2 regions of the Paracandidimonas lactea genome follow, and region 1 is predicted to be linked to the other one. Evidence: riboswitches for the same ligand, from Rfam matches in the RefSeq annotation. Region 1 holds a riboswitch; the other holds the start of a gene.
The links. Region 1 has a riboswitch for manganese ahead of mntP (manganese efflux pump MntP). Riboswitches for the same ligand answer to the same signal wherever they lie in the genome.

Region 1 (5,486 bases):
CATCGACTAACGATTCATCCTTGTATGACAAAACCAAGCCAGGCAGCCGGCCCCAAGAAAACAGAGCACTGTTAGCGCCATAGCCAGACCGGAATCGGCTACTAGTGGCGCGACCAGCCCTGAGACCAACGTCATGACCATGGTTTGAATAAAACCTTGCAAGGATGCCGCCATCCCACGTGCTGAGGGGAATAGGTCGAGCGTCAGCAATGTAAGGGTTGGGGTCGCAAACGACATGCCAACGGTATAAAGTGCCACGGGCAAAATGACCCAGGGTAGAACGGGCGGCAGAAAGCCGTTGTACACCACGTTGAGCACCGTGGCACCCGCCATCATTAGGCAGCCATAGCTGACCGTCTTCAGTGGTGTGAATCGTTTCGCGAGTTTCCCTGACAAGTAAGCGCCGAAGATTATGCCGGACGTTGCAGGAATGAACAGCCACCCGAATTCTGCCTTACTTAATCCGAGATACTGAACAACGAAAATAGGCGCGGCGGAAACATACAAGAAAAAGCCTATGAAATTACAACTTAAGGCGAGGGTCAATAGCCAGAACGGCCTGCTTCTTAGCACAGTGCTGTAGCTACGCAGCAACGACGCTGGCCTCATCGATGTCCGTTGGTCCTGTGGCAGGGTCTCCGGCAGAGAGAAGTAGCTGGCCGCCAGTTGCAGCGCACTGAAAACGGCCATGAAAATGAATACCGATTGCCAGGGAAACCAGTTCTGCAGCCATCCCCCAAAAACTGGCGCAATGGCAGGAGCCAAGCCGAATATCATGCCCACCTGCGCGAGCAGTCTTTGAGCTGCAGGCCCCTCGAGCCGATCTCGAATGACTACACGCCCTACGATGCTGCCCGCACCCACTGAGAGCCCCTGCAATGTACGGAAAAAGATCAACAGACCAAGCGAACTGACCAATGCCCCGCCAATGGACGCTACGAAGTAAACGGCTAGTCCGGCCAGAATGACGGGACGGCGCCCAACTGCGTCGGATAGTGGTCCATGCAGAAGCATCATGACCCCAAAGGCAGCAAGGTAAGCGCTGAGCGTCTGTTGAAGTTCGAGCTGCGTTGCTCCGAGGCTCACCATCAGCATCGGAAAAAAAGGCATGTACATGGAAATAGAAAACGGGCCCAACATCGTATAGCTGCCGAGCAACCAGGCCAGCCACTTCACCGTCGGCTCATTCTGCGCTGCACTGTCTATAGAAGTTGTCATATTCGATTTTCGATGTATTTTTCAAGGATTGCAGACAGAGCGACCTTTTGCTACGGCCTTCTCTAAAATTTCGGCCAGCGAAAGAGCAAGAACGAAGTGGCGATCGCTTCGCGAGCCACCATTGCGTCCATTGACATTAGACGGCTATCGGCGATGTTCGGTGTCTCCCGGTGAACGAGCTACGTGGAGGTAAGCGCGCTCCACTCGTTCATCGCCTCCTGCCCGATCAGCCATCGTCTCGAGCGCACGCAATAAATGCTCGGCGACCAAAAGATCTCCTTCGTCACACGCGCGCTTGAAAGCAGCCAGGATGTCATCGCCCAAACTCGTGTATTTTTTTTCCATAGCATGTCTACTTCCTCAAGCAGGATTACAGTGGTCCGGGAAGCGTTGTCTGTTTCACTTGATCCTCATCACGTTAATCAATTGCACGATAGACGTTCCCACAGTGACAATGTCAATGAGATGCGGTAGTTTTTCCACTTCGTTGTAAACGCAGAACCTCCGCGCACGTGAGTCGGCGCCAAAAAAGCCGGGCGAGTGTTTTGTACATGAGGCAACAAATCTTTTACTTCAGAAGCTACTTTTTCGGACATGACCAAGATGTAATGCCGATGCAATCTATTTGACAGCGGGGGAAAGGTACAGTGGGCTCGTCGCCATACCTGTCCATGGACCGCTGGCGAATTGACCACAAGGAGAGTCTGCGATGAAATGCGATATGAAAATGATGGTGAAGACCGGTCTTGGGCTGGCCGTGCTGGTCGCTGCGGCCTACGCGACGGTGCCTACGGCGCGTGAATGGATTGCAGCGGTAAGCCCTTTCTTATTCTTCTTGATTTGTCCGTTGATGATGCTTTTCATGATGAAAGGTATGCAGTCGTGCCACGTCGACCACGGAGCAAAGAAAGACGAGTCCATGCAAGGGCCGATGCCCAAAACGGCTAGCAAAGGCGATAACCAACGTTCACTAGGTAGCGAAAAAGCGCTTTGACAGGCCATCACGCCATGAGAACCAAACGCACACGAATAGTTGTCCTAGCGCTGGCCGCAATTGGGTTGCTCGCGGTTTTGGCTTTCGTTTTCATGGGCATTATGATGTTCTGGATGATGGGCAATTGAAGGGAAATTTAACTCCCAATATCGCTCGCCCCATCAAGCTTGATCACGACGGACCAGATCCGTCTGCAACCAAGCATACAAGATGAGCTCACCACGGAACCGTTGTAATAAACGAGCTAAGCACATAAGATCAGGCACAGCTACTCAGCCGCGCCTGCTTTGCCAGCTTCTTACATGGTGAGGTGTTCGTACAGAATGGCCGCGCCGACACCCATCAGCGCGAGTCCGCCGAGAACTTCCGCCCATTTGCCAGCCACTTTGCCAATCAAGCGGCCGACCATGACGCCGAGCGTCACCATCAGAAGCGTCGCTAACCCTATGGCCGCCGCCGTTACGAGAATGTTGTTGTCGACAAAGGCAAGACTGACGCCGACGGCCATAGCGTCAATACTGGTGGCGAACCCCGTAGCCGCAAGCAACCAAAATGAGTGGCGAATTGCGGGAGCGGCCTCGGGCTCGTCAGCTCGAAGTCCGCTGCGTATCATCCATGCGCCTAAAACCAAAAGCAAGCCGAAAGCGATCCAGTGGTCCCAGTCGGCGACGAACTCCGCTGCCATGGAACCCAGCGCCCAGCCGATCAACGGCGTGATGGCTTCGATCACACCAAAAATAACACCGGTTCGCAGCGCTTCTGAAATGCGAGGATTGCGAAGGGCAGTCCCTTTTCCCACGGCAGCAGCAAACGCATCGGTCGACATTGCCAACGCTAGAATCATCGTAGAGAAAAAATTCATGCGAGAGTAGTTCCAGCCGAGCGACACATGGATTTTCCCGTACGGCTCGGCAGCGCACGAAAAAATCTATGGTCTCGCCATGCCTTTCGGCCGCTTGCGCCATGGCTCAGGAGCCAAGAATGTTGACGCAACCCTTTCAACCGAAGTTGAAAGCAGGCTACTCCCCAGAGAGGTACCGAGAGTGTATCACTCGGCCTACACAGTAAATCGAAGGTGCGGGTTCCAAGGTCGAATCGTCCGGATTTCCTAAGCAGTCAACTTTTCGTCCTGTTTTCTATCCTCGATTAAGAAGTTTTGCAATAAATCCAGAGCCATCTTCCTTCATTACAGAAAAGTAATGCGGGCGTCACGTGTGTGACATCCGCGCCTGCTTAAAGTCACGTACTGACGCTTTGTCGCTTAGAACATGAGTTGGCAGGCGACGCTCTCAACTAAAGACACATTACAGGATTCTCTCGCGTGAAACGCCCAACTACGCTAGCCGTTCCCCTCCCGGCCATACCCCGCCGTCGTTTTGTCCAAGGATTAGCGGCCGGTGGCGTGTTGCTGGGCTTGTCGCCATTTGCCCGCGGCGCTGGAACCCCATCGGACGGAACGACTACCGGCTCCGCGGCTGTGCTGAGCGGGACCGAGTTCAATCTGGAAATCGGTGAATCGCCCGTGAATTTCACCGGCAACCCTCGCATAGCAACGACGGTGAACGGCTCGCTACCCGCCCCGACATTGCGCTGGCGGGAAGGCGATACGATCACTATTCGCGTCAAGAACCGCCTGAAGGAAACTACCTCGATCCATTGGCACGGCATCATCCTGCCATTTCAGATGGACGGCGTACCGGGCATCAGCTTTGCCGGAATCCCACCGGGCGAAGCATTCACGTATCGGTTCAAGGTGCAGCAAAGCGGCACCTACTGGTACCACTCGCACTCGGGCATGCAGGAAGCCACGGGGGTCTATGGGGCGCTCATTATCGATCCGGCGCAAGCCGATCCAATACGCGCGGATCGGGAGTACGTCGTTCAACTCTCTGACTGGACCGACGAGGACCCGATGCGGGTCCTGGCCAAGCTTAAGATGCAAGGCGACTACTACAACTACAACCAGCCCACGGCCGTGGATTTCTTTCAGGATGCCTCCCAGATGGGTCTGAAAGCGGCTATCGACAAGCGCAAAATGTGGAACGAGATGCGCATGAGCCCCACGGATTTGGCCGATTTGTCCGCGAACGTGCTGACTTACCTGATGAATGGTACGACGCCAGCGGGCAACTGGACGGGGCTATTTCGACCTGGAGAGCGGGTGCGGCTGCGCTTTATCAACGGAGCGGCTAATACCTTCTACGATGTACGCATCCCGGGCCTTCAGTTGACCGTCGTTCAAGCCGACGGGGTCAATGTGGAGCCCGTTACGGTGGACGAGTTCCGATTCGGGCCCGGGGAAACCTACGACGTGCTGGTGCAGCCCAAGGACGACGCTTACACCGTTTATGCGCAAGCAATGGACCGCACGGGATATGCGCGCGGTACGCTAGCCACGCATGCTGGTCTCGAAGCGCCAGTACCGGCGCTTGACCCCGTGGAATGGTTGACCATGGCGGACATGATGGGCGCTATGGGCGGGGGCATGGCGGGAATGAGTCATGGCGCAGCCAGCCAATCTTCCATGGGAGGCATGAGTCATGGCGGTATGGCAGGAATGAACCACGGCAATATGGCGGGGATGAGCCACGGCAGCATGCAAGGGATGAATCACGCAGGCATGGCTGGCATGGACCACAGCGCGATGTCTGCGGCTGGCGCCAACACCCAGGTACGCCACGCCAGGACCGAGTATGGGCCCAGCATCGATATGCGGGTCGATATGCCGCGCACCAACCTGGACGATCCCGGCATCGGCTTGCGTAACAACGGACGGCGCGTGCTCACACTCTCCAACTTGCACACCGTGGGCGGTGCAATGGATCCGCGCAGCGCAGAGCGTGAGATCGAGCTCCATCTGACCGGAAATATGGAGCGCTATACCTGGTCGTTCGACGGAGTGGAGTTCGGAAAGTCAACCCCAGTTCATTTCCGTTATGGCGAACGGGTCCGAGTCATCTTGCACAACGACACCATGATGACGCACCCTATGCATCTGCACGGGATGTGGAGTGAGCTCGAAGCGCCCGATGGACAATTCCAGGCCAGGCGCCACACGATACCCGTGCAGCCGGCTCAACGTATCAGCTTTCTTGTGACTGCCGATGCGCTCGGACGCTGGGCGTGGCATTGCCATCTGATGCTCCATATGGATGCAGGGATGTTTCGCGAAGTGGTGGTGGCATGAAGACAATGAACGAAACGTTAGGCATCCTGGCCGTGAATAATCAATTGAAGAAGAAGTTTCTTGCGGCGACCATCGCTACAGTGGGAG
Region 2 (5,486 bases), on a different contig from region 1:
TGCCGGTCGAGCACCGTTTCACGCTGGTTTTCGATCTGAGTAACCATGCCAAATACTAGTGGTTTCCATAGGTTGACTACACCAATTCAAGTGCGCATCATCGTGGTGTTCTGTGTGCTTGAAATCCACACGTGCCAGAATCGGTAGGCTAAAGGTAACCCTTGTAGTCGCGTTTCAATTTAACACTATATTGTCGAGAGGCAGTCCGCATGTCTGAATCAACCGCAACCTCCGCGCCCGGGGATACCCAGAAGCTGACCGGAACGGTCAAGTGGTTCAATGACGCCAAGGGTTTTGGCTTCATCACCCCTGACAACGGTGGGGAAGACCTATTCGCACATTTCTCGTCCATCCAGATGAATGGCTTCAAGACGCTAAAAGAAGGCCAGAAAGTCGCATTTGAAATCGCACAAGGGCCCAAAGGCAAGCAAGCACTGAATATTACGGCAACCTGATGTTTTGCAAGGGCTGAACAGCCTCATGCTTCAATAATAATGCATAACTCTCACTACACTACAGGGCCTCAGCGCCCTGTTTTTTTTGGCCTGCCGCGCCTGACCCGTGCGCATATCCGACGTTTGGCGGATCGGGCCCGGCGCGTGGCAAACACGCAGAGCGTGCGCGCCCTGAAACGGCTGTTTCCCTTGCTGCTCGTCGCACCGGCCATGCCCGCCGCCGGCCAAGGCATGCTGCTGCCGACCGCCGAACTGAGCATCGCGGGATACGCCATCACAGCAGAGATCGCTGCCACGGAAGCAAGCCGCAGCAATGGCCTGATGAATCGCAACTTCCTGCCATCCAACCACGGCATGCTGTTCGTTTTCGAGAGGGCGAATATGGCCTGCTTCTGGATGAAAAATACGCCACTGCCCTTGTCTATCGCCTTTATCAATGAGCAAGGCAAGATCGTCAATATCGCCCATATGCAGCCGCACACCCTGGACACCCACTGCCCGCTGCGCCCAGTGCCCTTCGCGCTTGAAATGCCGCAAGGCTGGTTCGGGGACCGCGATATACGCGCGGGCGCCTTGATCCAAGGCCTGCCCCCACGCGGAAAGTAGGCGTTGCGGGCACGCCGGCAAAACCAGCCGTGCCCGTATCGCGAGGTGCGCTAGAGACCCAACCCCTTGCCGGCGCCAAGCAGCGTGGCGACACCCAGCACGGCGAAAACCCCCGCTGCGATGGTATGCACAAGCCTCATGGGGATGCGGTTTGCCAGCTTCTCGCCGGCGAACACAGCGGGAACGTCCGCGATCAACATGCCCAGCGTTGTGCCCACCACCACCAGCACCGGCGTAGCGTAATGCGCCGCCATAGCCACGGTGGCAATTTGCGTCTTATCGCCCATTTCGGCCAGAAAAAAGGTGATCAATGTCGCCCCGAAAACCCCGAAATGGCGGGCTACTTGGGTTTCCTCTTCTTCGATTTTGTCGGGAATCAGCGTCCAGATCGCCATTGCGATGAATGACGCGCCGAGCACCCAGCGCAGCGTCTGCGGCGATACCGTGGCCGTGATCCAGGCGCCCAATGCGCCCGCCAGCCCATGATTGATGATGGTAGCGACCAGGATACCAAGAACGATAGGGAGCGGTTTCTTGAAGCGAGCCGCAAGGAGAAAGGCAAGCAACTGGGTTTTGTCGCCGATTTCAGCCAGTGCGACAACGCCGGTGGAGACGAGAAGTGATTCCATGAGGGTTCCGCGGGCCAGCACAAAGACGAATGACCACCCCGCCGCCCGGCCCATCCGGCGGCGTGTGGTCAAAGGTCTTGCCAAGCTGAAAACCGCACGCGCCATGGCCGGAAGGCCAAGTGTGTTGACGCGCGCCTCTTCGGTGCGAAGAGCGGCTACTCCCCAATGACAGGCGCAAATGTACCACATATCGCGCCCTTAAGGCCGGGGCCGAGCCATTGCCGGTGCATAACAACCCCGACAACGGCTCGGCCCCGAATGCTTCCTGCCAGGCGCCGCGCGGGCGCCTTCAGGCTCAGATTTTTTCGAGGATGACGGCGATGCCCTGCCCGACGCCGATGCACATTGTGCACAGCGCATAACGACTGCCGGTGCGGTGCAACTGGTTGACTGCAGTAAGCGCCAGACGGGCGCCGCTGGCCCCCAGCGGGTGGCCTAGGGCAATTGCGCCGCCGTTCGGGTTGACGCGCGGATCGTTGTCCGCCACACCCAGCAGGCGCAGCGTGGCCAGACCCTGCGAGGCAAACGCCTCATTTAGCTCAATGACGTCGATCTGATCGATCGTCAGGCCAGCGAGGGCCAGCACCTTCTGCGACGCGGGTGCGGGACCAATACCCATGATGCGAGGCTCGACGCCCGCCGTAGCCATTGCGACGATACGCGCGCGCGGCGTCAGGCCGTGCTTCTTGGCTGCTGCTTCCGAAGCGACAATCATTGCGCAGGCGCCGTCGTTGACGCCTGATGCGTTGCCAGCCGTCACCGTGCCATCAGGACGCACAATGGGCTTGAGCCGGGCCAGGGCCTCGAGCGTGGTTTCACGGGGGTGTTCGTCGCGGTCTACCACCACCGGGTCGCCTTTGCGCTGGGGGATGGACACGGGCGTGATCTCGGCGTCGAAAAAGCCGGCTTTTTGCGCAGCAGCGGCTTTCTGCTGGCTCGCCAGCGCGAACAGATCCTGGTCCTCGCGGCTGACCTTGAACTGGTCAGCCACGTTCTCGGCCGTTTCGGGCATGGAGTCTACGCCATACTGCGCCTTGAGCGCGCGGTTGACAAAGCGCCAGCCAATCGTGGTGTCGTAAATAGCCGCATTGCGCGAAAAGGCTGTGTCGGCCTTGCCCATCACGAACGGTGCGCGCGACATGCTCTCGACACCGCCCGCCAGCAGGAAGGATGCATCGCCAGCACGAATCGCGCGAGCTGCCGACCCCACCGCATCGAGCCCCGAGCCGCACAGGCGGTTAATAGTTGCGCCGGGCACATCCACCGGCAGACCCGCGAGCAGCGTTGCCATGCGAGCCACATTGCGGTTGTCTTCACCCGCTTGGTTGGCGCCGCCCATCAAGACGTCGTCCAGGGCGGACCAGTCCACACCGGCGTTGCGCTCGACCAGGGCCCGAATCGGGATGGCGGCCAGGTCATCGGCCCGTACCGGGGCCAGGGCGCCGCCGTAACGGCCGAACGGGGTGCGAATCGCGTCGCAGATAAAGGCGTGTGTCGTCATGGGATGTCTGCCGGCGGCACAGCTGGCAAGCCCCCCGTGCCGCGAATGAATAGTTGGAAATTACCGGTTTATGCCAGGACGATGACATGGCCCGTCCAAGCCCGAAAATAGTAGCGCAGCGGGCGGCGAGGCGTGCTGCGCTACTCGCCAAAACGTCCGATTGATGGACACATGGAAAAAAGAATATTGCAGTGCGCCATTGCCGATAACGCAAAACCGGCTGCCGCATGGGTTATTGCCACAGGGGAGCCGGTTCGGAAATCTAATGGACTGTGTACTGTACGCAGTATGGACGGCGTATGGCGCGCCATGCAGGCAAGTACATGGTGTAGCGAACAGCGAGGAGACTGCGGCGGGCTTACCGGGTGCATCGCCGGCGGCTATACGCCGCCTGGCCAACTGCCTCGCCCGCCAGCGAATATCAGCCCAGGTTCTGCTCGGCGAACGCCCAGTTCACAACTGCCCAGAAGCTTTCGAGGTATTTGGGACGGGCATTACGGTAGTCGATGTAGTAGGCGTGCTCCCAAACGTCGCACGTGAGGAGCGGCACATCAGCCGTGGTGAGCGGCGTCGCGGCATTGCTGGTGTTGACGATGTCAAGGGTGCCATCGGACTTCTTGACGAGCCAGGTCCAGCCAGAGCCGAAGTTGCCTGCGGCAGCAGTGTTGAAGGCCTGCTTGAAAGCGTCGACACTGCCCCACTTGGCTTTGATGCCTTCGAGCAGCTTGCCGCCAGGCTCGCCGCCGCCATTGGGCGACATACAGTTCCAGTAGAAGGTATGGTTCCAGACCTGGGCGGCGTTGTTGAAGATACCACCGCTGGACTTCTTGATGATGTCTTCGAGCGACGCGGAAGCGAACTCAGTGCCTTCGATCTGCTTGTTGAGATTGGTGACGTAAGCCTGATGGTGCTTGCCATAGTGATACTCGAGCGTCTCCTTGGAGATGGTGGGCGCCAGGGCGTCAAGGGCGTACGGAAGCTGGGGAAGCGTGAAAGCCATGTTGTAATTCCTTCTAAAAAACCACACAGAGTACCGAAAAGAGCGCACGGCGCCCGTCGCAGGCGCTCCGGCGCACGCCCAGACGGCGCGCCGCTGAAATAGCAGGCACGCGCCGCGACGCCGACCGTTGTTTACAACAGGCCGTGCGTCTGCAATACGCGCACCTGGAGTCCGCCCTGCCCGAGCTCAATGCCCAGTGGGTCGCCAATGTTCAAGTCTAACGCATTTTCAACAATCTTCCCGTCTGCCGTGCGAACGATCGCGTAGCCGCGGCCGAGTATATTGCGGGGATCCAGAGCCCGCAGTGTCTGGCTGGCGGCCTGCAAGCGCTGCCGGCGGCGTTCAAGCAATCGCAAAGCGGCGCTGTCAAGCGCCTTGGTCAGCCGGGCGATGTCAGCCGCGCGCAGTCGCGGTGTAGGCGCCGCCACCATCAAACGATTACGGACGGCCTCAAGGCGCGCCACGCGAGCCTGATGCGGATGGGCCGCGGCCCGCGCAAGGCGCTCCGCGAGCATGACCAGCCGCTCGCGCAGCTGCCGAACCCGCTCGCCCGGGGACACCAACATGGCGACCGCCCGGTCCAGCCGCAGCGACGCTCGCTCGAGCAGACGCACCTGGCGCATATCCAACGCCCGCACCACGGCGGAAAGCTGATCCAGGCACATCGCGCGGCTGCGGCAGCACAGTTCGGCCGCGGCGGTAGGCGTCGGTGCGCGCAGGTCGGCTACAAAATCCGCAATAGTGAAATCTGTTTCGTGGCCGACACCGCTGATGACGGGTATGGGGCTGGCGGCAATTAGCCGCGCCAGCCCTTCATCGTTGAAACTCCATAAGTCTTCCAAGCTGCCACCGCCGCGCACCAACAGCAAGATATCGACCTCCCCGCGCGTGATGGCTTGCTGCAGCGCTTGGCACAGTTGCCCCGCGGCCGCCATCCCCTGCACCGGCGCGGGATAGATGATGATCTGCACGTGCGGTGCGCGCCGCTGCAAGGCAGTCAGTACATCGCGCAGCGCCGCCGCGGCCAGTGACGTGACCACACCGACAACGCGCGGCATAGCGGGGATGGGGCGTTTGCGGGCCGGGTTGAACAGCCCCTCCCCCTCGAGCTTTGCCTTCAGCGCAAGAAATGCCTCGTGCAAATCGCCCAGGCCGGCTCGACGCATAGCCTCGACTTGCACCTGGTAATCACCCCGTGGCTCATACAGCGTAACTGTGACGCGAAACTCGAACTTTTCGCCCGCCCGCGGCACGAAGCCCACCGATTGCGCCCGCCCGCGAAACATAACCGCCCG

Region 2: it holds a riboswitch for manganese, as region 1 does, so the genes downstream of both, LOL23_RS03510 (TMEM165/GDT1 family protein) here and mntP (manganese efflux pump MntP) in region 1, are expected to answer to the same signal.

What each region holds. Positions count from the first base shown of each region.
Region 1 is NZ_JAJJOZ010000013.1:13,302-18,787, forward strand. It holds gene LOL23_RS17870 (multidrug effflux MFS transporter) at 7-1,218, opposite strand; gene LOL23_RS17875 (hypothetical protein) at 1,363-1,563, opposite strand; gene LOL23_RS17880 (DUF2933 domain-containing protein) at 1,928-2,212, shown strand; gene mntP (manganese efflux pump MntP) at 2,511-3,074, opposite strand; yybP-ykoY riboswitch at 3,112-3,247, opposite strand; gene LOL23_RS17890 (copper resistance system multicopper oxidase) at 3,534-5,399, shown strand; gene LOL23_RS17895 (copper resistance protein B) at 5,396-5,486, shown strand, end outside.
Region 2 is NZ_JAJJOZ010000001.1:757,628-763,113, forward strand. It holds gene clpS (ATP-dependent Clp protease adapter ClpS) at 1-47, opposite strand, end outside; gene LOL23_RS03500 (cold-shock protein) at 210-455, shown strand; gene LOL23_RS03505 (DUF192 domain-containing protein) at 600-1,061, shown strand; gene LOL23_RS03510 (TMEM165/GDT1 family protein) at 1,112-1,690, opposite strand; yybP-ykoY riboswitch at 1,691-1,872, opposite strand; gene pcaF (3-oxoadipyl-CoA thiolase) at 1,986-3,191, opposite strand; gene sodB (superoxide dismutase [Fe]) at 3,613-4,191, opposite strand; gene xseA (exodeoxyribonuclease VII large subunit) at 4,323-5,486, opposite strand, start outside.